DNA from 4 places in the Sphingorhabdus sp. M41 genome. Region 4 is predicted to be linked to each of the others. Evidence: predicted binding sites of a transcription regulator. Region 4 holds the regulator's gene; each other region holds the start of a gene.

What was found. The regulator LexA, encoded in region 4, represses DNA repair genes until DNA is damaged. The targets are predictions, from matches to a motif close to GTTCCNCNCTTGTTCT.
Region 1: a site for LexA is predicted at 3,275-3,290, ahead of rmuC (DNA recombination protein RmuC). Genes of this name have one in related genera too.
Region 2: a site for LexA is predicted at 1,946-1,961, ahead of AZE99_RS11130 (ribonucleoside-diphosphate reductase subunit alpha). Genes of this name have one in related genera too.
Region 3: a site for LexA is predicted at 4,592-4,607, ahead of AZE99_RS11355 (putative DNA modification/repair radical SAM protein). Genes of this name have one in related genera too.

Annotation. Positions count from the first base shown of each region.
Region 1 covers NZ_CP014545.1:1,443,205-1,449,339, forward strand. Annotated here, with positions in the region: gene AZE99_RS06880 (TonB-dependent receptor) at 1-2,316, shown strand, start outside; gene def (peptide deformylase) at 2,532-3,098, shown strand; gene rmuC (DNA recombination protein RmuC) at 3,310-4,689, shown strand; gene AZE99_RS06895 (hypothetical protein) at 4,693-5,103, opposite strand; gene AZE99_RS06900 (TrmH family RNA methyltransferase) at 5,154-5,957, opposite strand; gene AZE99_RS06905 (HPr family phosphocarrier protein) at 5,962-6,135, opposite strand, start outside.
Region 2 covers NZ_CP014545.1:2,351,665-2,357,799, reverse strand. Annotated here, with positions in the region: gene AZE99_RS11145 (fumarate hydratase) at 1-217, opposite strand, end outside; gene AZE99_RS11140 (DUF6481 family protein) at 436-762, opposite strand; gene AZE99_RS11135 (hypothetical protein) at 1,194-1,538, shown strand; gene AZE99_RS11130 (ribonucleoside-diphosphate reductase subunit alpha) at 2,047-4,119, shown strand; gene AZE99_RS11125 (ribonucleotide-diphosphate reductase subunit beta) at 4,327-5,379, shown strand; gene AZE99_RS11120 (ATP-binding protein) at 5,382-6,135, shown strand, end outside.
Region 3 covers NZ_CP014545.1:2,401,525-2,407,659, forward strand. Annotated here, with positions in the region: gene AZE99_RS11340 (M20/M25/M40 family metallo-hydrolase) at 1-299, opposite strand, end outside; gene AZE99_RS11345 (OmpP1/FadL family transporter) at 528-1,814, shown strand; gene AZE99_RS11350 (UdgX family uracil-DNA binding protein) at 1,848-3,317, opposite strand; gene AZE99_RS11355 (putative DNA modification/repair radical SAM protein) at 3,332-4,573, opposite strand; gene AZE99_RS11360 (OmpA family protein) at 4,935-5,696, shown strand; gene AZE99_RS11365 (hypothetical protein) at 5,846-6,135, shown strand, end outside.
Region 4 covers NZ_CP014545.1:1,298,716-1,304,850, reverse strand. Annotated here, with positions in the region: gene AZE99_RS06245 (molybdopterin molybdotransferase MoeA) at 1-353, shown strand, start outside; gene AZE99_RS06240 (GGDEF domain-containing protein) at 679-1,908, shown strand; gene lexA (transcriptional repressor LexA) at 2,107-2,799, shown strand; gene AZE99_RS06230 (ComEC/Rec2 family competence protein) at 2,793-5,009, opposite strand; gene gltX (glutamate--tRNA ligase) at 5,080-6,135, shown strand, end outside.

The DNA.
Region 1 (6,135 bases), 140 kb from region 4:
GGTCCGCAAGGAACACTGGGCGGACGCAATTCTTCTGCGGGTATGATCAACATCACCACGGCAGCACCGGAATTTGTCTTTTCCGGACATGCTTCTGCAACCTATGGCAATTATGACCTGCTTCGTCTGGAAGCGGGCATCAACGGACCGCTGAGCGATAACATCGCTGCGCGTATCGATGGGGTCTATCTGAAACGCGACGGTTTCTACAATGATGTGGTAAACGGGACCGACGTCAATAACAAAGACCGGTTCCTGGTTCGCGGTCAGCTGTTGTTTGAACCCAGCGACACGCTGAGCATTCGTGTGGTCGGTGACTATTCGAAGAAAGACGAATCCTGCTGCGCGGCGACTTTCGTCCAGCCGGAATTTGCACAGCAGGCGCGGGTAAGTCCCGGACTTGATCCTTTCGCCCTCCCACAACCTGGTTCGCCTGCTCTAACAGACCCGGCCAACCCGATCATTCCGGTGCTGTTGGCACTAGGTCAAAACAGCAACGCGCTGACCCAAAGTACGTTCAACCGGAATATTTACGTCACTCCCGGTCGTTCCTATGCTGGCGAGACGGAGGATTTTGGCGCTTCGGTTGAGATCAATGCCGAACTGGGCAATCTGAACCTGACGTCGATTACCGGCTATCGCGAATATTCCAACTTCCAGGCATCGGATACGGATTATACGCAGGTCGACATTCTCTATCGCGCACCAACCGAAAATGCTGGTGCCCGGGAATTTAAAACCTTCACGCAGGAATTGCGGCTGCAGGGTGCGGCTTTTGATGATAAGCTGGATTGGTTGATCGGCGGTTTTTACGCGAATGAAAAACTCGAAACCCGCGATAACATCCGCTTTGGTTCGCAATATGGAGCGTTCGCGCCATGCCGGATCGTCAATGCTGTCAATCCGGCTCTGGCATCTCCGACCAGCACAGGCTGTCTGAGCGCTGGCGGCAGAGCTGCATTGCAGGCTGCAAATGGCGGAGCCGGCGCATTTGGCGCTGCCACACCACTGATTTTTGCAGGGCTGGATAATCTGGCCCAGATCAATGACCGGGGAACGGTTCTTGACCGGTATAATCAGACGAGCGAAAATTTCGCGTTCTTCACTCACAATATCTTCCATGTGACCGACAAGCTCGATCTCACATTGGGCCTGCGCTATACCAATGAAACGAAGGATTTCCGGGCGGCGTTCACCAACGACAATACGATGTGCCCGATCCAGCGCGCTGCATTTACGCCGCTGCTTGCCCCATCTGTCGATACTGACGGTGATGGTATTTTGGATTTCGCGCCTCTGGGTGCTTTGTCGGCCGGCCTCATCGGTCTCGCGTGTCAGGGTAATTCGACATCCGAACTGGACGGCGTAACCCTGGCTGATAGCCGGAGCGAGAGTGAGTTCACCGGCACTGCCATATTGTCCTACAAGCCGACCGACGATCTGATGCTTTATGGCAGCTTCTCGCGCGGTTACAAGGCCGGCGGTTTCAACCTTGACCGGTCTGCATTGACCAGTTCGACGCTGGCCAATCCGGCATTGACGGGTGACACCGCCAATCTCCAGTTCGACCAGGAAACGGTGGATGCGTTTGAAATCGGTGCAAAATACTCGTCTCGGGAATTTTCGCTGAGCGTTGCCGCTTTCCGTCAGCAGTTTGACAATTTCCAGCTCAACACATTCAATGGCTCCGTTTTCCTGGTGCAGAATATCAACGCCTGTAGCACTGATCTGAACGGCGCGGACAAGGATGCCGACGGAACCACCGGCAACTGTGCTCCGGATGATGTCAAATATGGCGTGGTTGCACAGGGTGTCGAACTGGAAGCATCGATCAATCCGATCAGGCACGTAAATTTCACCATGGGTCTCACCTATACCGATACCAGCTATGAAAATGATCTGGTTGGGCGTGATAACGGCACGGCGCTTGATCCAGCTCTGCGTTTGCTGCCAGGCGACAATCTGTCGAACGCTCCTGAAATCACAGCGACTGCGTCGGTGTCTTATACCCCGCCAATCGGAAATAGCGGGCTGACCGGACTATTCTATGTGAACGCCCGGACGACCAGCGACTATAACACCGGCTCGGATCTGCTCTATGGCAAGGAGCAGGACGGCTTCACACTGGTCAATGCGCGTATCGGTATCCGTGGCCCAGACGACAAATGGGCGATCGAAGGCTGGGCACAAAATCTGTTCAATGTGAATTATTCGCAGGTCGCGTTCAACACGCCATTTGTAGCATCGCAGCAGACCTATTCGGCTTTCCTTGCAGAACCAAGAACCTACGGCATCACGGTGCGTGGGCAGTTCTAAACCAAGCCTGCAAAGCTGATTAAAACAAGGCGTGCGGTTCCACCAATGAACCGCACGCCTTTTTATTTGCTCCGCCGCTGCCGAGCCTCTGGTTGGCTATTGTGGCTGTATCCGCCCATTCGGCTCGTTTTGATATCGTCTGAATATACAAGTCGCCGCTGGAGCGCTGTTCCGCGCCGCTTGACGAATCCCGGCACAATCCCTAAATTTGCACCATGGCTATATTACCGATCCTAGAGGTGCCTGATCCGCGCCTGAAAATTGTGTCCGAACCCGTAACCGTGTTTGATGACGAATTGAAAACGCTGATCAAGGACATGTTTGAAACCATGTATGACGCGCCGGGCATTGGCCTGGCCGCGATTCAGGTCGGTGTACCCAAACGCGTGCTGGTGATCGATCTGCAGGAACCGGTGCCGCACGAGCATGAACATGGCGAGCATTGCGACCATGACCATGGCGTGATCAACGATCCGCGCGTGTTCATCAATCCCGAGATTCTCGATCCATCCGAAGACATGAACCTGTACAGCGAAGGCTGTCTGTCGGTGCCCGATCAATATGCTGACGTGGAACGCCCCGCGGCGATCACAGCGCGCTGGCAAGATGTTGACGGCAAGCAATATGAAGAGCAGATCGACGGCTTGCTGGCGACCTGTCTGCAGCACGAGATGGACCATCTCGAAGGGATATTGTTCATCGACCATCTGTCGCGGCTGAAACGGCAAATGGTACTGAAGAAGCTTGCTAAGCTGCGCAAGGAACATGGCATAGCGGCCTGATGGTCAGATCATTTCACAGCTCATAAGACCCCGTTCGCACTGAGCTTGTCAAAGTGCACCTATCGGCTTGAACTGTCCTTCGACAGGCTCAGGACGAACGGCAGCTAGCGAATGCACCGCTCTGAATTGTCTTTCCCGGATTGACGTGTATTGCCTATTCCGGAAAACGCTCCTAGGTTCTCTTTTCGTTCTTATCGGAAAGAGAGTTAATTTGGACCCCATCATTGTCATTTTCGCAATCGTCGTCGCTCTTCTGGGCGGGCTGGCGCTGGGCTGGTATATCGGCGGTAAGCCGGCCAAGGACGCCGCTCAGGCGGCCAGAGATGCGGTGCAGGCGGCCAAGGACGCGGCGCAGGCCACCGATGCCTTGCGGATCACGCTCGACGGTGTCCGCGATGAGCGTGATGCGGCGAGAACCGAACTGGCGGCGCTACAGGCCGATGCCCGCAATCATGAAAAGCAGATGCAGCAGCTGATCGAAGCGAAAGAGGCTCTGTCGGCGCAATTTTCCGAAATTGGCGCGAAGATGCTGGAAACGGCGCAAAGGCAGTTTCTCGAGCGGGCCGACCAGCGCTTTGACCAGGCGAATGAAAAGGGCGGCGAAAAAATCGCCAAGCTGTTGCAGCCGGTGCACGAACGTCTGGCGACCTACGAAGCCTCGATCACCAAGATCGAAAAAGAGCGGACCGAATCCTATGCCGGGATCAGCGCTACCATTGAACAGGTCAGGCAAGGGCAGGACAGGGTGCAGCAGGAAGCGGCGCGCCTCGTCAACAGTCTTCGCAATGCGCCCAAATCGCGCGGCCGCTGGGGCGAGCAACAACTCAAGAATGTCCTCGAAACCTGCGGGCTATCCGAACATACCGATTTTGTCACCGAGCAGAGCATCGACACCGACGAGGGGCGTCTGCGTCCCGATGCGGTGATCAATGTGCCCGGTGGTCGCAAGCTGGTGATCGATGCCAAGGTCTCGCTCAACGACTATCAGGATGCGTTTGAGGCGGAAGATGAGGCTGCGCGCAGCTTTGCCATGGCGCGCCACTGCAACAGCATGAAGGCGCATATCGATGGCCTGTCGAAGAAAGCCTATTGGGACCAGTTCGAGGATGCGCCGGATTATGTGATCATGTTTGTGCCGGGCGAGCATTTTCTGGCCGCCGCGCTGGAACATGAACCGACATTATGGGACCATGCCTTCGAGAAGAAGGTGCTGCTGGCCACACCGACCAATCTGGTGGCCATCGCCCGGACCGTAGCCGGTGTCTGGCGTCAGGAAAAAATGGCCGCAGAAGCGAAGCAGATAGGCCAGCTTGGCAAGGAAATGTACGACCGTCTGGCGGTGGCGGGGGAACATCTGAAACGCATGGGCTCCGGCCTTGGCAGCGCGGTCGGCAATTATAATAAATTTGTCGGCAGCTTCGAGCGCAATATCATGGCGACCGGGCGCAAATTTGCCGAGCTGCAGATTGAAACCGGCAAGAAGGATCTCGAGCCCGTGCCCGAAATCGAGGCTTTGCCCCGCTATAGTGACTCGGTCGCCGAAAAACTGATCGAAGAGGATCGGCAGATCAGCGACCGTGCAGCAGAATAGTGCCTAGGCCGACCCGTCCAGCCCTTCGGTAAAGCTGCCGCCGCAACCGTTTAAAACGCCACTGTCGCTCGCTTCTATCTTGACCGTATCGGCATAGGTACGATCGCTCATGCCATCGTTACATTCTTCGCCGCTGGTGATGTAGACGTTGATATTATCGGTGCCGGAAAAGCCTCTGAGCTCCCATCCGCCATCGGTTTTCTTTGTCCGGTCAATCGGCAAGGTGAAATCCTTGCCGTTCTGCGCAGTAAAGGCGATTTTCTCGTCCTTGATATCGACGGCCCATCCGGGCTCGGTGCCGATGGCGCTATAGTTGCCCAGTTGCTCCTCGACGACCGGTGGTTCTTCCGCAGGCGCTCCGCAGGCCGTGAGCGCCAGTGTTGCCAGCGATGACAATATTATTATGTTTTTCATATTTTCCCCCTCCGTCATCAAGCTAACATAGAGAGGGCAGGAACGCCAAACTATCTCTGGCGGGTCTGATTCAGCACTTCATAGGCCATGACCGAGGCGGCGACAGCCGCGTTGAGACTGTCAGCCTTGCCCATCATCGGCATCTTCACCAGCGTGTCGCAGGCCGCTTCATAATCGTCCGGCAATCCCTGCGCTTCGTTGCCAATCAGCAGAAATGTTGGCGTCTTGTAACGGACCGACTGATAGTCATTTTCCGTGTTGAGACTGGTTCCGACCAGTTCGCCCGGACCATTGCGGAGCCATGTCAGGAATTCCGGCCATCGTGCCTGCACGACCTGCTGGGTAAAAATGGCGCCCATGCTGGCGCGCACCGCCTCGACCGAGAAAGGATCGACGCAGTCGTCGATCAGGATCAGACCCCCGGCGCCAACAGCATCGCCGGTCCGCAAAATCGTCCCGAGATTACCAGGATCGCGAAGCGCCTGTGCGACCAGCCAGATATTGGAACTCGATCGATCCAGCTCTTCGAGCGGAACAGGATGATCGGGATAGATACCGATGATCGATTGCGGATTGGATTTGCCGGAGAGCTTGGCAATGATTGCTTCGCTGGTTTCGATAACATCGCCGCCGGCGGCCACTGTCGCTGCCTCGATTTTCTGGGCGAGCGGATGCAGCTCGGTGTCTTCAACGACTACCAATATCTTGGGAGTTCTGCCGCTGTCGAGCGCTTCGGCTAGAATCCGGAGTCCTTCTGCGAGAAACAGGCCCTCGCGTTTGCGATGCTTTTTCTCGCGCAGGCTTCTGAGCCGCTTGATCGTCGGATTGGAGAAGCCGGTAATCTGGTGGCGCATGGGTTCAGTCTTCGCCGAAACCGTCAAAGACCAGGCCCGTCAGCTTTTCCAGCGCGCTTTCTGCCTGATCGCCGGAGACAATGATCTCGATATTATCGCCCTTTGCTGCGCCCAGCATCATCAGCCCCATGATCGATGTTCCTGTCACTTCCGACCCGTCTTTCGCCACCCTGACTTC
Region 2 (6,135 bases), 1.1 Mb from region 4:
CGATACCCGTATCCTGACAAATCGGCCGGTGCCCCTCGGCACACATTTTCGAATTGGTCAGGATCTGCGCAATCGCATCCTTGGCTGCCGGAGATTTCTCCGCGTCATAGGCTTTGCCGAGCGCCCGGATATAATCCATCGGATGATAGTAAGAGATAAATTGCAGCGCATCGGCGACGCTTTCAATGAGATCGGCGGTCTTGATGGTGACGGTCATATTGGCTCCGAAAAACTGACGATTGTAGATCGGACTGCCTATTGACGGATATGACCGGACCGAGCAAGTTTTTGTGATACAGCCCGCGACCAGACATGTCTGATTGCGGAGACAGGAGAGCGGCCCTGCAGTTGCGTGATCGGCGCATTGAAGCCGCAAATCCAATCACGACGAATTACGAAAGCCTGTCGAAACCGAAAGGGCTATTCCTGCGCGGCCTATCTCTTGCTCTTGCGTTTTTTCCGTTTCGCGTAGCGCTCGTCGCGGGCGGCTTTTTTCTCGGTTTCGGTCAGGCCAAGTGCGAGCTTCGGTTTCGCTTGCTCTTTCGCGGCTTTCCGTTCGGCCTTCAACTGCTCGAATGCCGCACGTTTCTCCTCGCGTGCGATCGCCTGCTTCTGTTCGCGTGCCAACTGGGCTGCCTTGCGTTCGGCTATGACTTCCGGGCTGAGCGGCGCCTTTGCCTTCAATTTTTTGAGTGCAGCCTGTTTGGCTTTGGCCGCCATTTGAGTGCGTTCTTGAAAAGTCGGTTCTGAAAATGGCGGCATCTGAGTTCATTATTCCTTGATTGAGCGATGGTGCTTAAGCATCGGATAGTTCGCGAAAAGCGTGGCAAGTCCTACAGTCATTAGAGCCTTCGGGCAAGTTGTAGAAGACGAAACGGGAATATAACCGTTGGCGATGCAGGTGGGTTTGAACCTTGGAATGGCAGCAACCGGGTGCCCGGCAGATATAATATTGAGTGAGTGATTGCCGATCTCTGCAACGGGGCCACCAGCCGAGCTGCTCATCATGCTGTCTGATTGGGGAGCCTGCAGCGAAGATGAAAATTGGTCAGGGCGGCTAGATATAGGCAAGCGATTGTCGGGCTGGCGAGGAAGAATTGATATTTTCGCCGCTTATGTGGCAGACAATTTATGGCAGGATGTTCCTGGCCTATAGTATGTCGATCAAATTCAAGCCTGGAGAGGGGCAAATCATGACGCTATTCAGAATTTTCATGGCGATGATTTTTATCGCAATCACGATCTATACCGGAATCACCATTTCCGCCCATGGCTGGAACCTGCTCCCGATTTTCTTTGGTGACATGGTAGCGATGGGCTGGCCCGGCCAGTTCAACTTTGACTTCATGTGCTTTCTGCTGCTGTCGGCGCTCTGGGTAGCGTGGCGCCATAATTTTTCGCCGTCCGGCTTCGCGCTTGGCGCAATCGCATCGGTGGGCGGGATGTTGTTTCTGTCCGTCTATCTTTTCATTGTCGCAGGGCAGGTGGATGGTGATGTGCGCAAATTGTTGCTCGGCCAGACGCGAGCGAAAGAGTGAGCTACCAGATATGGTGCCACAATTGCGTAACAACCCCCTGTGCATGAATGGTGGACAGTTATTTTTGTAAATATTGCTATCTGCTATTGCACATTGCGGGAGGCCTAGCGCGACCACGCGTCGCGGCCTGTCGGCAAGAATCGCTGTTCGACGAAGCGATTCATTTATACGACGAACTGAGTCCTTAAAACGTCATTTACCCCCTTGCATAAAATTTCGATTCAGCCACTATAGGTTGTGGTTCGGCATAGGGGGCACACCAACTTATAGTATTAGTCGTATGGAACGCCGACTCGGTGGACGTCTCCCTTTGTGCCAAATGACAACGAAAAAAACGGGGTTTTGGGCAGCAAAATAAATGCCCTCTGAGGCGTTAATACTGTTAGGATAAGGGCTTCGGCTCGAGTCGAACAAGACAGGAACAAATGCCCTATTGAAATCCCGGTGGTCAATTGGCCTGTAGGCCGTTGTGATTGTTGAATTAGTAGAGTGATTTTAGGGGGCTTTGATGGATTTTAGAGACAACCGCGACAACGAGACCTTGTCGGGAACAGATGTGAGTGAGAGTGAAATGGGCGCGGAAGTATTGGATACGCCAAAAAGCAAAACCGAAAATACAGGACCAACCAGCGAACCGGAAGTCAGCAAGAAGGCAGCCGCAGAGGCCGCTTCGGCCAAGGCCAATGACGAAAAGGAATTGAAGGCCGAGCGTGACAGCCACAGTGTTGAAAAACGCCGTTTCAAGATTACGCAGGACGAAAGCCGCGACGATCTGCTGACCGATTTCGGCAAGGAAACGCTCAACGACCGCTATCTGTTGCCCGGCGAATCCTATCAGGATCTGTTCGCCCGCGTGGCCGACGCTTATGCCGATGATCAGGAACATGCGCAGCGCCTCTATGACGCGATTTCCAAGCTCTGGTTCATGCCGGCTACACCGGTATTGTCGAATGGCGGCACCGGTCGCGGCCTGCCAATCAGCTGCTATCTCAACAGCGTCGACGACAGTCTCGGCGGCATCGTCAACACCTGGAACGAAAATGTCTGGCTCGCATCGCGCGGCGGCGGCATCGGCACCTATTGGGGCAGCGTTCGCGGTATCGGCGAGCCGGTCGGCCTCAACGGCAAGACATCCGGCATCATTCCGTTCGTCCGCGTGATGGACAGCCTGACCCTGGCGATTTCGCAAGGGTCCTTGCGCCGTGGTTCGGCCGCTTGCTATCTTGACGTCAATCATCCGGAAATCGAAGAATTTCTTGAAATCAGAAAGCCTTCCGGTGACTTTAACCGGAAAGCTCTGAACCTGCACCACGGTGTATTGCTGACCGACGAATTCATGGAAGCGGTCCGCGACGGCAAGGAATTTGATCTCAAGTCGCCGAAAGACGGTTCGGTCCGCGGCACCGTCGATGCGCGCAGCCTGTTCCAGAAGCTGGTCGAAACACGGCTGGCCACCGGCGAGCCCTATATCATCTTCAGCGACACGGTGAACCGGATGATGCCCAAGCATCACCGCGATCTGGGTCTCAAGGTGTCCACCTCCAATCTTTGTTCCGAGATCACACTGCCGACGGGTCGTGATCATCTGGGCGAGGACAGGACGGCAGTGTGTTGCCTGTCCTCGCTCAATCTCGAAAAATGGGACGAGTGGTCGGTCGAGAAGGGCTTTATCGAGGACGTCATGCGCTTCCTCGACAATGTCCTGCAGGATTATATCGACCGCGCGCCGGAAGAAATGGCGCGGGCGAAATATAGCGCGATGCGCGAACGCAGCGTCGGCCTCGGCGTGATGGGCTTCCACAGCTTCCTTCAGGCCCGCGGCCTCGGCTTCGAAAGCGCGCTGGCAAAATCGTGGAACTTCAAGATCTTCAAGCATGTTTCGGCGAAAGCGTCCGAAGCCAGCATGATGCTCGCCAAGGAACGCGGCCCTTGCCCCGACGCAGCCGATCAGGGCGTGATGGAGCGCTTCTCCTGCAAGATGGCAATCGCGCCGACCGCGTCGATCAGCATCATCTGCGGCGGTGCCTCGGCCTGTATCGAACCGATCCCGGCGAACATCTACACCCACAAGACGCTCTCCGGCAGCTTCGTGGTCAAGAACCCGCATCTGCAGAAATTGCTGCAGGAGAAGAGCAAGGACAGCAACAATATCTGGAACTCGATCCTCGAAAAGGGTGGCAGCGTCCAGCATCTCGATTTCCTCAGCACCGAGGAAAAGGACACGTACAAGACCAGCTTCGAGATCGACCAGCGCTGGCTGCTCGAACTCGCCGCCGACCGTACGCCCTATATCGATCAGGCACAGTCGCTGAACCTGTTCATCCCCGCCGATGTCGACAAGTGGGACCTGCTGATGCTCCACTTCCGCGCCTGGGAGCTGGGCATCAAGTCGCTTTACTATCTGCGCTCGAAATCGATCCAGCGCGCCGGTTTTGCCGGTGGCGAAACGATGATGAGCGAACCGGCAACCGGCAATATCTCGGGGGGCGTCGAGGCGGACAATACGCTCGATCCGAAAACGGTCGAACTGATGACCACCGCCGGCACCACCGACTATGACGAATGTCTCGCCTGCCAATAGGCGGCGCGGCACAGGCAGTTTGCCCACTGCCTCCTCCCTTTGCTCCTTTTGGGAGGGGGCCGTTTTTTGAAAGTAAAGGCGCGCGCAGCACATCAATTGTCATCCCGGCGAAGGCTGGGATCCAGACCAAAATATGGTGTGTGAAACAAGATTGATTTAGGCCCCAGCCAATGCCGGGGCGACGAGTAAAGCGGAGAACGAGTAACCATGTCACTTCTGGAAGCACGCAAAACCTACAAGCCCTTCGAATATCCCTGGGCCTACGAGTTCTGGAAACGGCAGCAGCAGATCCACTGGATGCCGGAAGAAGTGCCGCTCGGCGAGGATTGCCGTGACTGGGCGCAGAAGCTCACCGATCACGAACGCAATCTGCTGACCCAGATTTTCCGCTTCTTCACCCAGGCCGATGTCGAGGTGCAGGATTGCTATCACGACAAATATGGCCGTGTGTTCAAGCCAACCGAAATCAAGATGATGCTGACCGCCTTCTCCAACATGGAAACCGTCCATATCGCCGCCTACTCGCATCTGCTCGACACGATCGGCATGCCGGAAAGCGAATATTCGATGTTCCTCGAATATGAAGCGATGAAGGACAAGCATGACTATATGGGCACATTCGGCGTCGAGAATGACGAGGATATCGCCAAGACGCTGGCGATGTTCGGCGGCTTCACCGAAGGACTGCAGCTGTTCGCCAGCTTCGCCATGCTGATGAACTTCCCGCGCTTCAACAAGATGAAGGGCATGGGCCAGATCGTCACCTGGTCGATCCGCGACGAAAGCCTCCACTGCGAAGGCATTATCAAGATGTTCCACACCTTCGTGCAGGAACGCGACTGCCTGACCAAGTCGGTCCGCGACGATATCATCGACTGCTGCCAGAAAACCGTGCGGCTGGAAGATGCCTTCATCGACCTCGCGTTCAGCGATGGCCCGGTCACCGGCATGACCGCCAAGGAAATCAAGCGCTATATCCGCTATATCGCCGACTGGCGCCTCGGCCAGCTCGGCTTCCAGCCGATCTACATGGTCGAAGAACACCCGCTGCCCTGGCTCGCGCCATTGCTCAACGGCGTCGAACACGCCAATTTCTTCGAAGCCCGCGCCACCGAATATTCCAAAGGGGCGACCAAGGGCGAATGGAATGACGTCTGGTCGAGCTTCGACCAGCGCAAGGGCAAGGTCGCGAACGAGGACGAAGCGGTTGCCGATGACGGGCCGGATATGTTTGAAGAGGCAGGGGTTGCTGCGGAGTAGTTATGAATAATGCTGAGAACATTTTGCCAAAGCTGCAGTTGCCAAGGCGATGGGAGTTCTTAGAGCAAAAAGCAAAAATTGCAGAGATCGACCCATCTCAAATTGTTGAAAGGGTAGAAAGTGCAGCGAAGCAAGTTGACTCACTGCTTCGTCGTGTAAGGACTGGCGGCGGTGGCCTGATTGAGGTTTTCTATGGACTGTCTGGTTCAGGAAAAACAACGTTCTTAAAAACTCTGCCACGATTCTTTGAACAAATTCGAGTAAAGTCTTTCCCATCTGATAGGCCAATTCGGGACTTGCCGAGGTTTGTTGAGCAAAACCACCTCGCTGAAGATCGGAAACAAAGAATTATACTTATTGAGAAGCGTGACAATCCTAAGCCTAGTGATCTCGATGAAGTTGAAGAAATGTTTGCTGATCTTCTAGAAACATTTCGTATTCCAGAAGGGCAAGTACTAGTTATTTGGCCTATTACCGATGACGAGAAGGCAACCCAAGTGGCTCAAACTGCTTGGCAGATCGGCCGTGATAGTATGGTTGATGCCAAAAGTAGGGGGCGTTTTCATTTCAAAGGTGTGCCCTCAGAGAAATACTTTGATTTAGCAGATAATACTAGCCGTACTTTAACGGGTGATGGCTTGGAAGCTTTCGGAATCACTAGAGCTGCGGCAAACGAAATCATTCCAAACTGTCAAACAATATCTGATTATTTCGCTGAACTGGATGAGATAGCAGATGAAACCCGAGATAGCACTT
Region 3 (6,135 bases), 1.1 Mb from region 4:
CGTTCAGCGACCAGATGACCGCCGCGCGCCATTGCTTGCGGCATGTCGATCCAGCGAACCGCAAAGCCGATATCCTCCAGTTCGCGCCGGTAGATTTCGCCGACCTTGCGGACCCCTTCGACATTGAGCGAACCGGAATTCTGGTTGACCGTCGCTTCGAGCAATTGCAGCTGCTCCGCGCCATTGGCGTCGACGGCGTCGAGAATGGGCCGGTCATTGGCGCTGGCGCTCGTGATTGAGACCGTGATCGTGGCAAACAGCAAGCAGGCAGACGTAGCGGCTTTCATAATCGCGAACATATGGGAGGCCTTTTCTCTTCGATCGTGGACGGGGCGATGATGCTCGAAACTAGCGCCCCTGCGCCCAACCGCAAGGGGCATCTGTCGGCTGCGCCCTTCCCGCCAAGCTCAGCTACGTCGCCCGCAATCTTTCCTAACTTGCTGCGCGCGGGTGCGGGTCGCTAGGGACGCGCTCCGGCAAACACCCTCTCCCGTTGCGCCGGTACATCAACAGAAAGTAGTATCGTCATGTCCCGTATCATTGCCCCTGCCGCCAATCGCCAGATCCGTTCGCTGGCCAGCCTCCTGCTTGCCGGTGCGGCGCTTTGCATGCCGGGTACGGCGCAGGCGACCGACGGCTATTTTGTCAATGGTGTCGGCGCCAAGTCCAAGGGTGCTGGCGGCGTATCCATCGCGATGCCGCAGGATGCGTTCGGGATTGCCACCAACCCGGCTTCGGCGACCGCCATCGAGCATCGGCTGGATGTCGGCTTCGAGATTTTCATTCCCGATCGCGGTTCCGAGATTATCGGCAATCAGGCCGGGCTCGACGGGGTCTATTCCGGCAATGATGCCAATCCCTTCATCCTCCCCGAATTCGCCTATGTGCGGCCGCTGTCCGACACGGTTTCGATCGGCATTGCGGTCAACGGCAATGGCGGCATGAACACCGATTACAAGAGCAATCCCTTCGCCAGCTTTGGCGCCACCGGATCAGCAGGCGTGAACCTGCGGCAAATTTCGATTGCGCCGACCATTGCGGTGGAGATTGCCGAGGGGCAGAGCCTCGGCGTGTCGCCGCATTTTGTCGTGCAAAGCTTTGAAGCCAAAGGCATCCAGCCGTTCGCCGCCAATTCGCAGGACCCTGCGAATTTCACCAATCGCGGCGAGGACTGGGCTTTCGGCGCTGGCTTCCGCGTTGGCTATCTCGGTAGTTTTGGTGACAATTTCCGCGTCGGGGCCTTTTACCAGTCGAAAGTCTGGACCACCGAGTTCGACCGCTATGCCGGTCTGTTCGCCGAACAGGGCGGCTTCAACATGCCTGCCTCCTGGGGCGCGGGCGTTTCGATCGACGCGACGCCAAAGCTGACGCTGGGCGCGGATTTCAAGCATATCGAATATTCGCACGTCAATTCGGTCGGCAATCCGATTGCATCGCTGCTTCAGGGCGTCCCCTTTGGTGCGGACAATGGCCCCGGTTTTGGCTGGGACGATGTCGATGTATGGAAATTCGGCGCGGTCTATCAGGCCAGCGACAGGCTTGCCCTGCGCGCCGGCTATGGCCGCTCTGCCAACCCGATCCCGCAGTCGGAGACCTTGCTCAATGTGCTGGCACCGGGCGTGGTGCGCGATCACTTCACCGTGGGCGCGACGTTCAAGCCGTCGGAGAAATTCGAGATCACCGGCTATGCGATGCGCGCGCCGCGGCAGACGGTGAACGGCTCCGGATCGATTCCAGCGCCCTTTGGCGGCGGCGAGGCGAATATCCATCTTGCCGAAACGGCTGTCGGTTTCTCGCTGGGCTTTGGTTTCTAGGCAAGGCTGCCCGTCATCATGGTCCGGGCATCATCATGATGCCCGGTCCTGCCGCACGAAGGCGGCTGCCAGCTGCAGATCGCGGACAAATTTTGCCTGTTCGACCTGTCGGCCCTGCTCGTCGGGAATCCGCAGCAGAAAGGATGGATGCACGGTGATCAGGATCGACCGGCCATCGGCGCCGGACAGGATCTCGCCGCGGTGGCGGGAGATTTTTACCGGCTTGCCGGTCAGGCTTCGCGCTGCAGTCGCGCCCAGCGCGACGAGCAGCTTCGGATCGACCAGCCGTATCTCCTGTTCGACCCACCAGCGGTAATAGTTGATTTCGCCGACATTGGGCGTCTCGTGGATGCGCCTTTTGCCGCGTTGGGTGTATTTGAAGCGCTTCACCGCATTGGTGAGGAAGATTTTTTGTCGGTCGATCTGGGCTTGTTCCAGCACGCGGTCGAGCAATTGACCAGCGGGCCCGACAAAGGGCCTTCCCTCCCTGTCCTCCTGATCGCCGGGCTGCTCGCCGATGATCATGATATCGGCATGGTCCGGTCCGGAGCCCCGCACCAGCCGGTCGGAGAATTTTTCCATCGGAGCATCGGTCTGCTGTTCCAGCAGCGCGTAAACCTGGTCCAGCGAGACCGGAAGATTGGCAGCCGCTCCGTCCATATTCTGATCGAATAGCATATCCTCACGAACGCGCACCACCATCGCCTCGACCCGCGTCCCGGCCTGTTCCAGCAGAGAGGGAATCAGCTCCGCTTCCGGCAGGTTTTTCCAGTATTTCATCGGCATTTCCGATTTCATCGCGCCGATCTTGACCCGGGCGGGGTTGAAGATATTGGCATAATAGGTTCGCCATTCTGCCTCGACCATGTCTTGCTGCGGCACGTCTTCCTTGCAGCCACCGGGACCGACTGCGAGCTTTTGCCCGTCCCAGGCGATGCTCGCGCCGGGAGTCACGATCAGCCAGTCCATGCCGGTGAAGCGGTTGCGGAAAAAGGAAGCGACCGATGCGGTGATATGATGGTCCGGTTCGAACCATGCAACAAATTGCTCGCGGCCCCCGCTCTTGCCGATTTTGCGGAAGCGGACGAAGGCGTGCATCTTGTGGATGTCGCGGCGGATTGCCTTGGCGTAGCGGTTGAGTCTGAGCATATCGGCATCTGCGGGATTGAGATGCAGGTTCGGCACAGATTGGGCGCGGTAAAGGATGCGATAGGCGAGATCGAAACGGTCCTCGTTTCTGTGCAGCAGGGCGGTGTTGATCAGGGACAGCAGCGTCTTTGATATGCGAAGCGGGCGCGAGGGTTGATCGCTGCTTTGCTCCGGCAAGGCAGCGGGTGGCGACAGATCCAGTTCGCTCGTCTGGCGCCTTCCCTCGACCGTCCAGCTAACCTGCTCCGGCGCGATATTGGCTGGCAAAAGCTTGCGCGCATGGTCGCGCCAGCCTTCCAGATCGACTTCGCTGGCAAGCAATATCCGGTACGAGCTGACGATAAGGGCTGGCATGCTGTCCGGCATGGCTAGGCCGGAAACAGGCTGAGCTGTTCGGGAGGCGGTTTGAGCCGGTCGTAGAGGTTCAGGGAGTCCAGCTGCTTGCCGGGATGCCAGTCGACGGTGGTGATGAATGGCAATATTTTCTTCACCGACTGGCAGATGCGCTCGAGGTCGGCCAGCCGCAGGCCGGTAAAACGGCGCGCCTGCAATATCTTGCCGACGCCCTTGCCGCCCAGTCCGGGGATACGCAGCAGGCTTTCCTTGTCGGCGAGATTGATATTGACCGGAAAGCGCGCGCGATTTTGCAGCGCCCAGGCCAGCTTCGGGTCGATGGTCAGGTCAAGCTGTCCGGCGCTGCCGCCCTGCATGATCTCGGCGACGGAAAAGCCGTAGAAGCGCAGCAGCCAGTCGGCCTGATACAACCTGTGCTCGCGCAACAAGGGCGGGGCCTGGACCGGCAGGTTACTGCTGGCGTCGGGGATCGGGCTGAAGGCAGAATAATAGACCCGCTTCAGGCCATAGCTGCCATAAAGACCGTTACTGGTTGTCAGTATCCTGGCGTCGTCGGACGAGTCAGCACCGATGATCATCTGGGTGCTGTGCCCGCCCGGCGCGAACAGCGGCGCCTTCCGGGATGTCTTGCGCTCTGCTTTCGCCTCGCGCACCCGTTTGCCGAGATTGTCCATCGTGCGGCGGATCAGCTTGCCATCCTTTTCCGGGGCCAGCCGGGCGATCGATTCATCGTCGGGCAATTCGATGTTGATCGACAGACGGTCGGCATATTGGCCTGCCTGCTTGAGCAGCTCCGGATCGGCCTCGGGGATGGTCTTGAGATGGATATAGCCGCCGAAGCGGTGCACGACCCGCAGCCGGCGGGCGACTTCAACCAGTTGCTCCATTGTATAGTCCGGACTGCGGATGATGCCGGAGGACAGGAACAGGCCCTCGATATAATTGCGCTTGTAGAAATCCAGCGTCAGGTCGACGATCTCCTGCACCGTGAAGGCGGCGCGGCGCACGTTGCTCGACGAGCGGTTGATGCAGTAGAGACAGTCGAACATGCAATAGTTGGTCATCAGGATCTTGAGCAGCGAGATACAGCGCCCGTCCGGCGCATAGCTGTGGCAGATGCCCATGCCTCCGGTCGACCCGATGCCCCCCGATTTCGCCGAATTGCGCTTCACCGACCCGCTCGACGCGCAAGACGCATCATATTTGGCGGCATCGGCAAGAATCGCCAGCTTTTCGGATCGGGAGAGTTTTGACATATTGCCACGATAGGCTGTGTTCTTGTTTTGTTCAATAACCTAGATTAATATTGGCGTGATTCATCGGGTGCTGCACAGGTTATGCGGTTCTTTATAATCTCAATCTCGGAAAGCCGCCTTTCGCACAGAATGAATGGAACCGGACTGGCAGGGTAGAGCCAGATATCTGGCTGCGCTTCGGATCGATAAATACCGAAAAATTAACCTTATCTGGTAACCTTCTGTTTCAAATAGAGACAAATTGGGCTCCGCTGGGGGGCGTTATGGTCGGGACAAGCTGGACTCGGGCGTCGTTATCCGTCATTTTGACCAATTATTTCGAGCAGTGGCAATCGGCCGGAAAAGGGACTTAGGTTAGCTAATGAAAATCGGAAGCAAGATATTGGCCGGTGCAGCGGCGACAGTGGTTTTGGCGCTGGTCGGCCATGCGGCAACGGGCGAAAATTTCGTTTCAGGTCTGGAACAAAAGGCGCAGACCGAACTAGCCGCACGGGGACTGGATGGCGCCAGCGTCAGCTTCAGTCGCGATCCTCTGTCGCGCAGCGCCATTCTGGACGGCGAAGTCACGAATGACATGAAGCAGAAAGCCTTGGCCGTGGTCATGGCTGTTCCCGGCGTCTCGGGTGCAAGCTGGAAAGGCAAGGAAGATGCTGGCCCGGTCGACGATGCCGACAGGATCGCGCCAGCTGCGGACTCCGCCACCCCCGAAACGGTCGCCAATTGCCAGAAACAAATCGACAAGATTATCGCAGCGAAAAACATCAGCTTCCGCTCCGGCAGCGCCTATGTTTCGCCGGAATCCAATAGAATTCTCGATGAACTTGCGGTCGCCTTGAAGGCCTGTGGTGACCTGTCGATAGCGGTTGAAGGACATACCGATGACAATGGGGACCGCAGCGTCAATCGGGTGATGTCGCAAGAGCGGGCGGACCGGATCAAAGCCGGCCTGATCAAGCGCGGCATTTCGGAAAGCCAGGTCACAGCAATTGGATATGGATCGGAACGGCCTCGCGCCAAGGGTTCGGACGCTGCGGCCGATGCGAAAAATCGCCGGATCGAATTCCGGATTGGCTCGGCAAATGGCCCACTGGAAGATGATGCCAAAGCGCAACAGGAGAAATGATCCATGCCACTTTTACTTGAAAATCTGTTGCTCCTACTGGTTACTTTTGCAATTGGCCTCGCTATTGGTTGGTTCATCTGGGGCCGGAATACCGAAGAATATTAGCCTGGACCGGCTATGAACAAGATTCAGAACGAGGTTTTGAGAAGATGATCACGCTGATTACGGCCAACTGGCTGTTATACCTGATTGCACTGCTGATTGGTGTCGTCACCGCTTTCTCGGTCTGGGCTGGAACCGGTCGGGAATCCTCTGCCGTGGAAGATTTTTCTGCCGACGATGGCCTGCTTGAAAAAGCGGGCGAGCCGGTCCAGCCGGCTGAACCAAAGCCCGAACCATCTCCGCCCGCAGCCGCTGTACCAGAGACTGCGCCACCACCACCGGCACCAAAAGCGGTCGTGGCCCCCGTTGCTACCGTGCCCAAAGCCGAGGCAAAACC
Region 4 (6,135 bases):
AGCCGGTGATGGCCGGAAAGCTCGGCAAGACGGTGATATTGGCGCTCCCCGGCAATCCCGCCTCCGCCTTTGTCGCGGCCACCCTGTTCCTGCTGCCGCTGATCCGCTTCATGGCCGGAGCCGCCCGCTATCTGCCCGACTATCAGAGCGCCCCGACCCGCGAAGCCCTCCCCGCCAACGGTCCCCGCGCCCAGTTTCTGCGGGCGAAGGTCGACCAGGCCGGGATCACGCCCTTCAACAGCCAGGACAGCGCTAAGCTTTCGGTCTTGGCGGCGGCGAATGCACTGCTATGTCGGCCAGCTCATGCGGCAGCGTCTGATGTTGGTGAGATGGTGCCCTATGTTGGGATATAATTCATAGTATCCAGAATAAATCTCTTGGAATCAGTGCCTTATGATAATCTTCTCAAAGTTTTTATTTTGATCTTGCCATAATCGTCATCCGCTATCGGTACCTTGATAGCGCACTGAACGGCTGAGATCCGGTGTCCTTCAAACGTATCTGACGGGAATGAAAAATACCGTGCGCAGATAGAAGGTTGGCCAGCGCTGGGCAAAGTGGGGTCGTCGAGACGTCCAATTGTGTGAGACAATTAAAAATCCATGGACAAAGTCCGATTCCGAAACGCGCCATTAACCTTATTGGACTAACCGACTGGAAAAGGAGCACTAAGGGTCGATGCAGACGCAAATTCTTGGACTGGTAACACCGCTCATGGTGCTATTTTTCGCGGCGACCTTCGCAGTGCTTTGGCGAGTAGGACGCATGAAGCGTCACGTGCTCGGCTACGGCATTGCCTTCACCCTTTCTGCGGCGGGATTTCTGATCACCCATTTGCTGCCTGCTGATGCTTTCTACGTCTTCCATTTGACGCAGTTTTTCTACACTATGGGCACGACGGTGATGCTGGTTTCGGTCTGCGAGCGCGCCGGGCAGCGGCTTCATCTAGGAAGCATGGCAGTCGTTTACCTCATTAGCGCATTGGTGCTGGGAGTGGCTGTCAGCTTATCCAACGAAGTCGCTTCGCGGCTGGTCATCGTCAATATGGGCTACGGTGTCATGTTCGCCATGGGCGTGACGACGCTCCTCACCGCGCGGCGCCGCAAAGTGTTCGATGTTGCGATCATCGCGGTCATGGCGTTTCATGCTGCCGATTTCCTCTTAAGACCAACCTTGACCCTGTTGTTTGAGCAGGCGATTCCGGCCGAGGTCTATCGGGACTCGATCTATTATTCCCTAATCGGGCTTGTTCTCGGAGTGAAAGGCGTGACCACCGCCACGGTTCTGATCGGTGCGACAATCGCCGAATGGACGACTTCGCTGCGGGAAAGCAGTGAGCGTGATGCGCTCAGCGGGCTGTGCAACCGGGGTGCGTTTGAAGAGTCGATGCGAAATCTTCTCCCACGTGCGCAGACGGAGGGACTGCCACTGAGCCTGGTGGTAGTCGATATCGACCACTTCAAGAAAGTGAACGACATTTGGGGGCACCAGGCGGGCGACCAGGCGATCGCGGGCATTGGCAAACTCATCGGAAACATGGTGCGTGGATGTGACACGGCCGGCCGAATCGGCGGAGAGGAGTTCTGCATCGCCATCTGGAATTGCCCGAATAACGCTGCAGAGCAGTCGGCCGACCGAATCCGGCGGGCATTCGAAAGTCTCGAGCATTCCGGCCTGAGCAACGATGTCCGTCTGACTGCGAGTTTTGGCGTGGCCACAGCCCGTAATGGGGAGACATATGAGCAGTTGTTCGCGCGAACCGATGCTGCGCTCTACAGGGCCAAGTCGAGCGGCCGGAACCGTGTCGAGAATGCCGAAGAACGCAATCTGAAAGCGGAACGCCCTCTGAAAGAGCCCGAGCCCCCACTAAAATCAGAACAAATCAGGTTTAAGCGCGCATTGGGCTGATCAATAGTCCGCTGGACACTGCTCGACAACCTGCTTGGCAGGCTATGCATACATAATATGTCCTCGCGCTCCCCGCGCTGTCGCTGCAAGGATTGCCGTCGCGCTTCAACAGCCCGGACCCTGTGTGCTTTCCCGCTTGACTTCCCCCGTTTTGTTTCTTAATTGTTCTTTATTCGTTCCCAGAACAGGACACTGGACATGCTCACGCAAAAGCAACATGAACTCCTCTGCTTCATTGATGAAAAACTCAAGGATAGCGGCGTTTCCCCCTCGTTCGAGGAAATGAAGGAAGCGCTGGGGCTCAAGTCCAAGTCCGGCATTCACCGATTGATCAGCGCGCTCGAGGAGCGGCACTTCATCCGCCGCCTGCCCAACCGGGCGCGGGCGCTGGAAGTGTTGAAACTGCCGGAAGGTGGCGTGCAGGAAGCGGCCCCATCAAATGTTGTCTCGCTGCACCCGGAAACGCCGGTGCGCGAAGTCATTTCCAATCCTGCTCCGGCTGCCAATAATGATGTCCTGGAAATCCCGCTGCACGGCCGCATCGCCGCCGGCGCGCCGATCGAGGCGATGGAAGGCCAGTCGGCGCTCAGCGTTCCTGCCGCCCTGCTCGGCCCCGGCGAGCATTATGCGCTGGAAGTATCCGGTGATTCGATGATCGACGCGGGTATCCTCGATGGCGATTATGCGCTGATCCAGAAAACCGAAGTCGCGCGCGATGGCGAGATTGTTGTGGCGCTGATCCACGAGGAAGAAGCGACGCTGAAATATCTCCGCAAGGATGGCCGGAGCATCCGCCTCGATCCCGCCAATGCCGCCTATGAGCCGCAGATTTATGGCGAAGGCGAAGTGCGCATCCAGGGCAAGATGGCCGGATTGCTGCGCCGCTACTGATCCGGCCTGCCGCTGTCGTTACCACCATTCCTGACGGAGCGATAGCGGGTCCATATATGCCTGCCGGTCCAGCCGAGCGCGGTGGATATTTTCTGCCTTTCCAGATCGATGGTCATGCCGCCGACCTGTGACAGCAGGTTGCGGTCAGCCTTCAGCCAGCGCGGCTGGCAACTTGCCGGCAGCCACCGATCACTGACGACGATATCGGCGCGGCGACAGGCTGCGGACAGAGCCAGAGCGGAAATATAATGCGAGCTGCGGGTCGCCAATATATGCCAGTCACGTCCGTCCGTGCGCAAAGTGACCAGACAGCTGTCAGCATTGCAATCGGCATTCGTCCAGTCTTCCAGCGCCTGCGATTCCCCTTCTACTCCGGCATTTTCCCGGATAATGTCGCGAATGAAATCACCGCTGCGTGTGCGCAACATCGCCAGCTCGCCCTGATCGTTGCGAATGCCGACATGGCGGCCGTCGCCGGTGATATAGATATCGGGCGCGCGGGTGTTGGCGATCAACAGCGCTCCGATCATCGCCGGAATCGCCCCCAGATAACGCCAGCGTTCTCGCCACAGACAAAGCCACAGCCCGCCAAGCAGCACCAATCCGAACGCGAGCACCGGCATAGTCGGCGACATCGTCACCGCGCCGGGTCTACTCGAGACAAAATGGGCAAGCCCGATCAGGCTGCTCAGCGCCTGCTCGCAGAGCCACCAGACCGGCGCGCCAAGACCCACGCTGTCCAGCACCAGAGCCAGCGCCTCCAGCGGCATGATCACGAATGTTGTCAGCGGGATAGCGACGATATTGGCCAATGCGCCATAAAGCCCCGCCTTGTGAAAATGATAGAGCGCGATCGGCATCAGCGCGATTTCCACCACCAGCCCGGTAAGGAACAGCGCAAAAATAAAACGTCCGGCGCGGCGCAACAGATTTTCCTCGCGCAGCATGACCAGCGCCTTAATCTGCGGATGCTCGTGCAACGCAATGATCGCGGTAACCGCCGCGAAGCTGAGCTGAAAGCTCGGTCCCACCAGCGATTCGGGCCAGAAAATCAACACGAAGAGCGCGCCGGCAGCGACCATCCGCAAGGTGATCGCGCTGCGCCCCATCATCAGCGCCACCAGCACCAGCAAGGCCGCGACACAGGCCCGAATCGTCGGCACCTGCGCTCCGGTCAACAAGGTATAGGCGACCGCCGCCAGCGCCGCGCATCCGGCCGCCACGACCGGTAACCGAAAGCGCAGCGCCAGTGTCGGTGAGAGAGCGAGACTTTTGAGCACCATCAGATAAATCGCCCCGACAACCGCAGTGACATGCAGCCCGCTGATCGAGAGCAGATGCGCCAGCCCGCTGCGCCGCATCGCTTCGGCATCCGCTTCGGCAATCGCGCCGCGATCCCCGGTGGCCAGGGTCACGCCAATCGCACCGGCAGCGCCGGCCATCCGCGCCTGTACATGAGCCGAGAGCTGTTGTCGGTATCGCGACAGCGCGAAAAGCGGATCGGCGCGGCGCAATATCTGAATAGCGCCCAGCGCCTGGCCGGTCGCGCCGAGCCCCTGAAACCAGGCCCTTTCGGAAAAATCATAGGCCCCCGGCAGCGCCGGCATCGCCGGTGGCATCAGCCGGGCGCGCAGCTGGATCAGGGCACCGTCCTGCAAATCGGGACTGGCCCGGTCAAGCGGCACATTCACCCGAACTCGCGGCGGCAATTCGGGATTTTCGCCGGTGCCAAGCGTCAGCCGCACCATATCGCGCGCTAAAACCGGCTCGACCCGCTCGATCTCCGCGTTGAAAGTGACGACAATTGGTCGTTCCAGCACCGGCGCAGCGACGCTCCATGAACGCAGCCAGATCAGCGCGCAGCCTATGGCGGCCAGCAGCGCGAACCAGAATAAAGCCTTGCCTGCGCGCGTATCTCGCCCGTTCATGACCGCAATCAGGCCGAGCCCGCCGCACAGACTTATAAACGCCAGCCACCAGGCGGGGTTGGCCAGATTGAACCAGGACGCAATGCCGCAGCCAAGCGCCACCGGCACCCATAAGGGAAGCTGGTCCCGCTCCTTCTCGAGCTGCATTTCAATCAATTTGGGGAGTTGCGGCCCGCGCCGGAAATCAGACAATTGTCGCGGGTGAAACAGCGTGCTAAGGGCGGTGCCAGTCGAACCGGAACCGGTGCCTAAGGTGCCATTCGGGCTCAATCCATCCCGCATTTCAAATACCTATCACAGGGACCTTGCAAGCGTGAATTCAAATGATGCTGAACAGCCGAAAGAGACAAATATGGTCGTAACCCGCTTTGCCCCCTCCCCAACCGGGTTCCTGCATATTGGCGGCGCGCGAACCGCGATGTTCAACTGGCTATTTGCTCGGCATCACGGCGGCAAAGCGCTGCTTCGCATCGAGGATACCGACAAGGCGCGCTCCACCCAGGAAGCGATTGATGCGATTTCTGAAGGGCTTGAATGGCTTGGCCTCGACTGGGATGGCGAAACCGTCTTCCAGTCCGAACGCGCCGAACGCCATGCTGAAGTTGCCCATGAATTGCTGGCATCCGGCAATGCCTATAAATGTTTCGCCACACCCGAAGAGCTGACCGAAATGCGCGAACAGCAGCGGGCCGAGAAAAAGCCGATGCGCTATGACGGCCGCTGGCGCGACCGCGACCCGTCTGAAGCCCCGGAAGGCGCGCCGTTCGTGATCCGGCTGAAAACCGAAACCTCTGGCAAGGTAACCATTGCTGACATGGTGCAAGGCGATGTCTCGGTCCAGAACAGCGAGATCGACGACTTCATCCTGCTGCGCTCGGATGGCACGCCGACCTATATGCTCGCCGTGGTGGTCGATGACCATGACATGGGCGTCACCCATCTGATTCGCGGCGATGACCATCTCAACAATGCTTTCCGCCAGCTCGCCCTGATCCGGGCGATGGGCTGGGCCGAACCGGCCTATGCGCATATCCCGCTGATCCACGGCAATGACGGCGCAAAATTGTCCAAGCGCCACGGCGCTCTCGGCGTCGAGGCCTATCGCGATATGGGCATATTGCCCGACGCGATGTTCAACTATCTGTTGCGCCTCGGCTGGGGTCATGGCGATGACGAGATCATTTCCCGGGAACAGGCGATCGAGTGGTTTGCGCTGGAAGGCGTCGGCAAATCGCCTTCGCGCTTCGACACGAAAAAGCTGCAGAATCTGAACGGCCATTATATGCGCGAGGCAAATGATGCCGACCTCGTTCGGCTCGCGACCCCGTGGATCGAGAAGGATTTGGGCAGGACATTATCATCAGCAGATAGCGAATTGCTCGGTCAGGCGATGCCGGTTTTGAAGAGC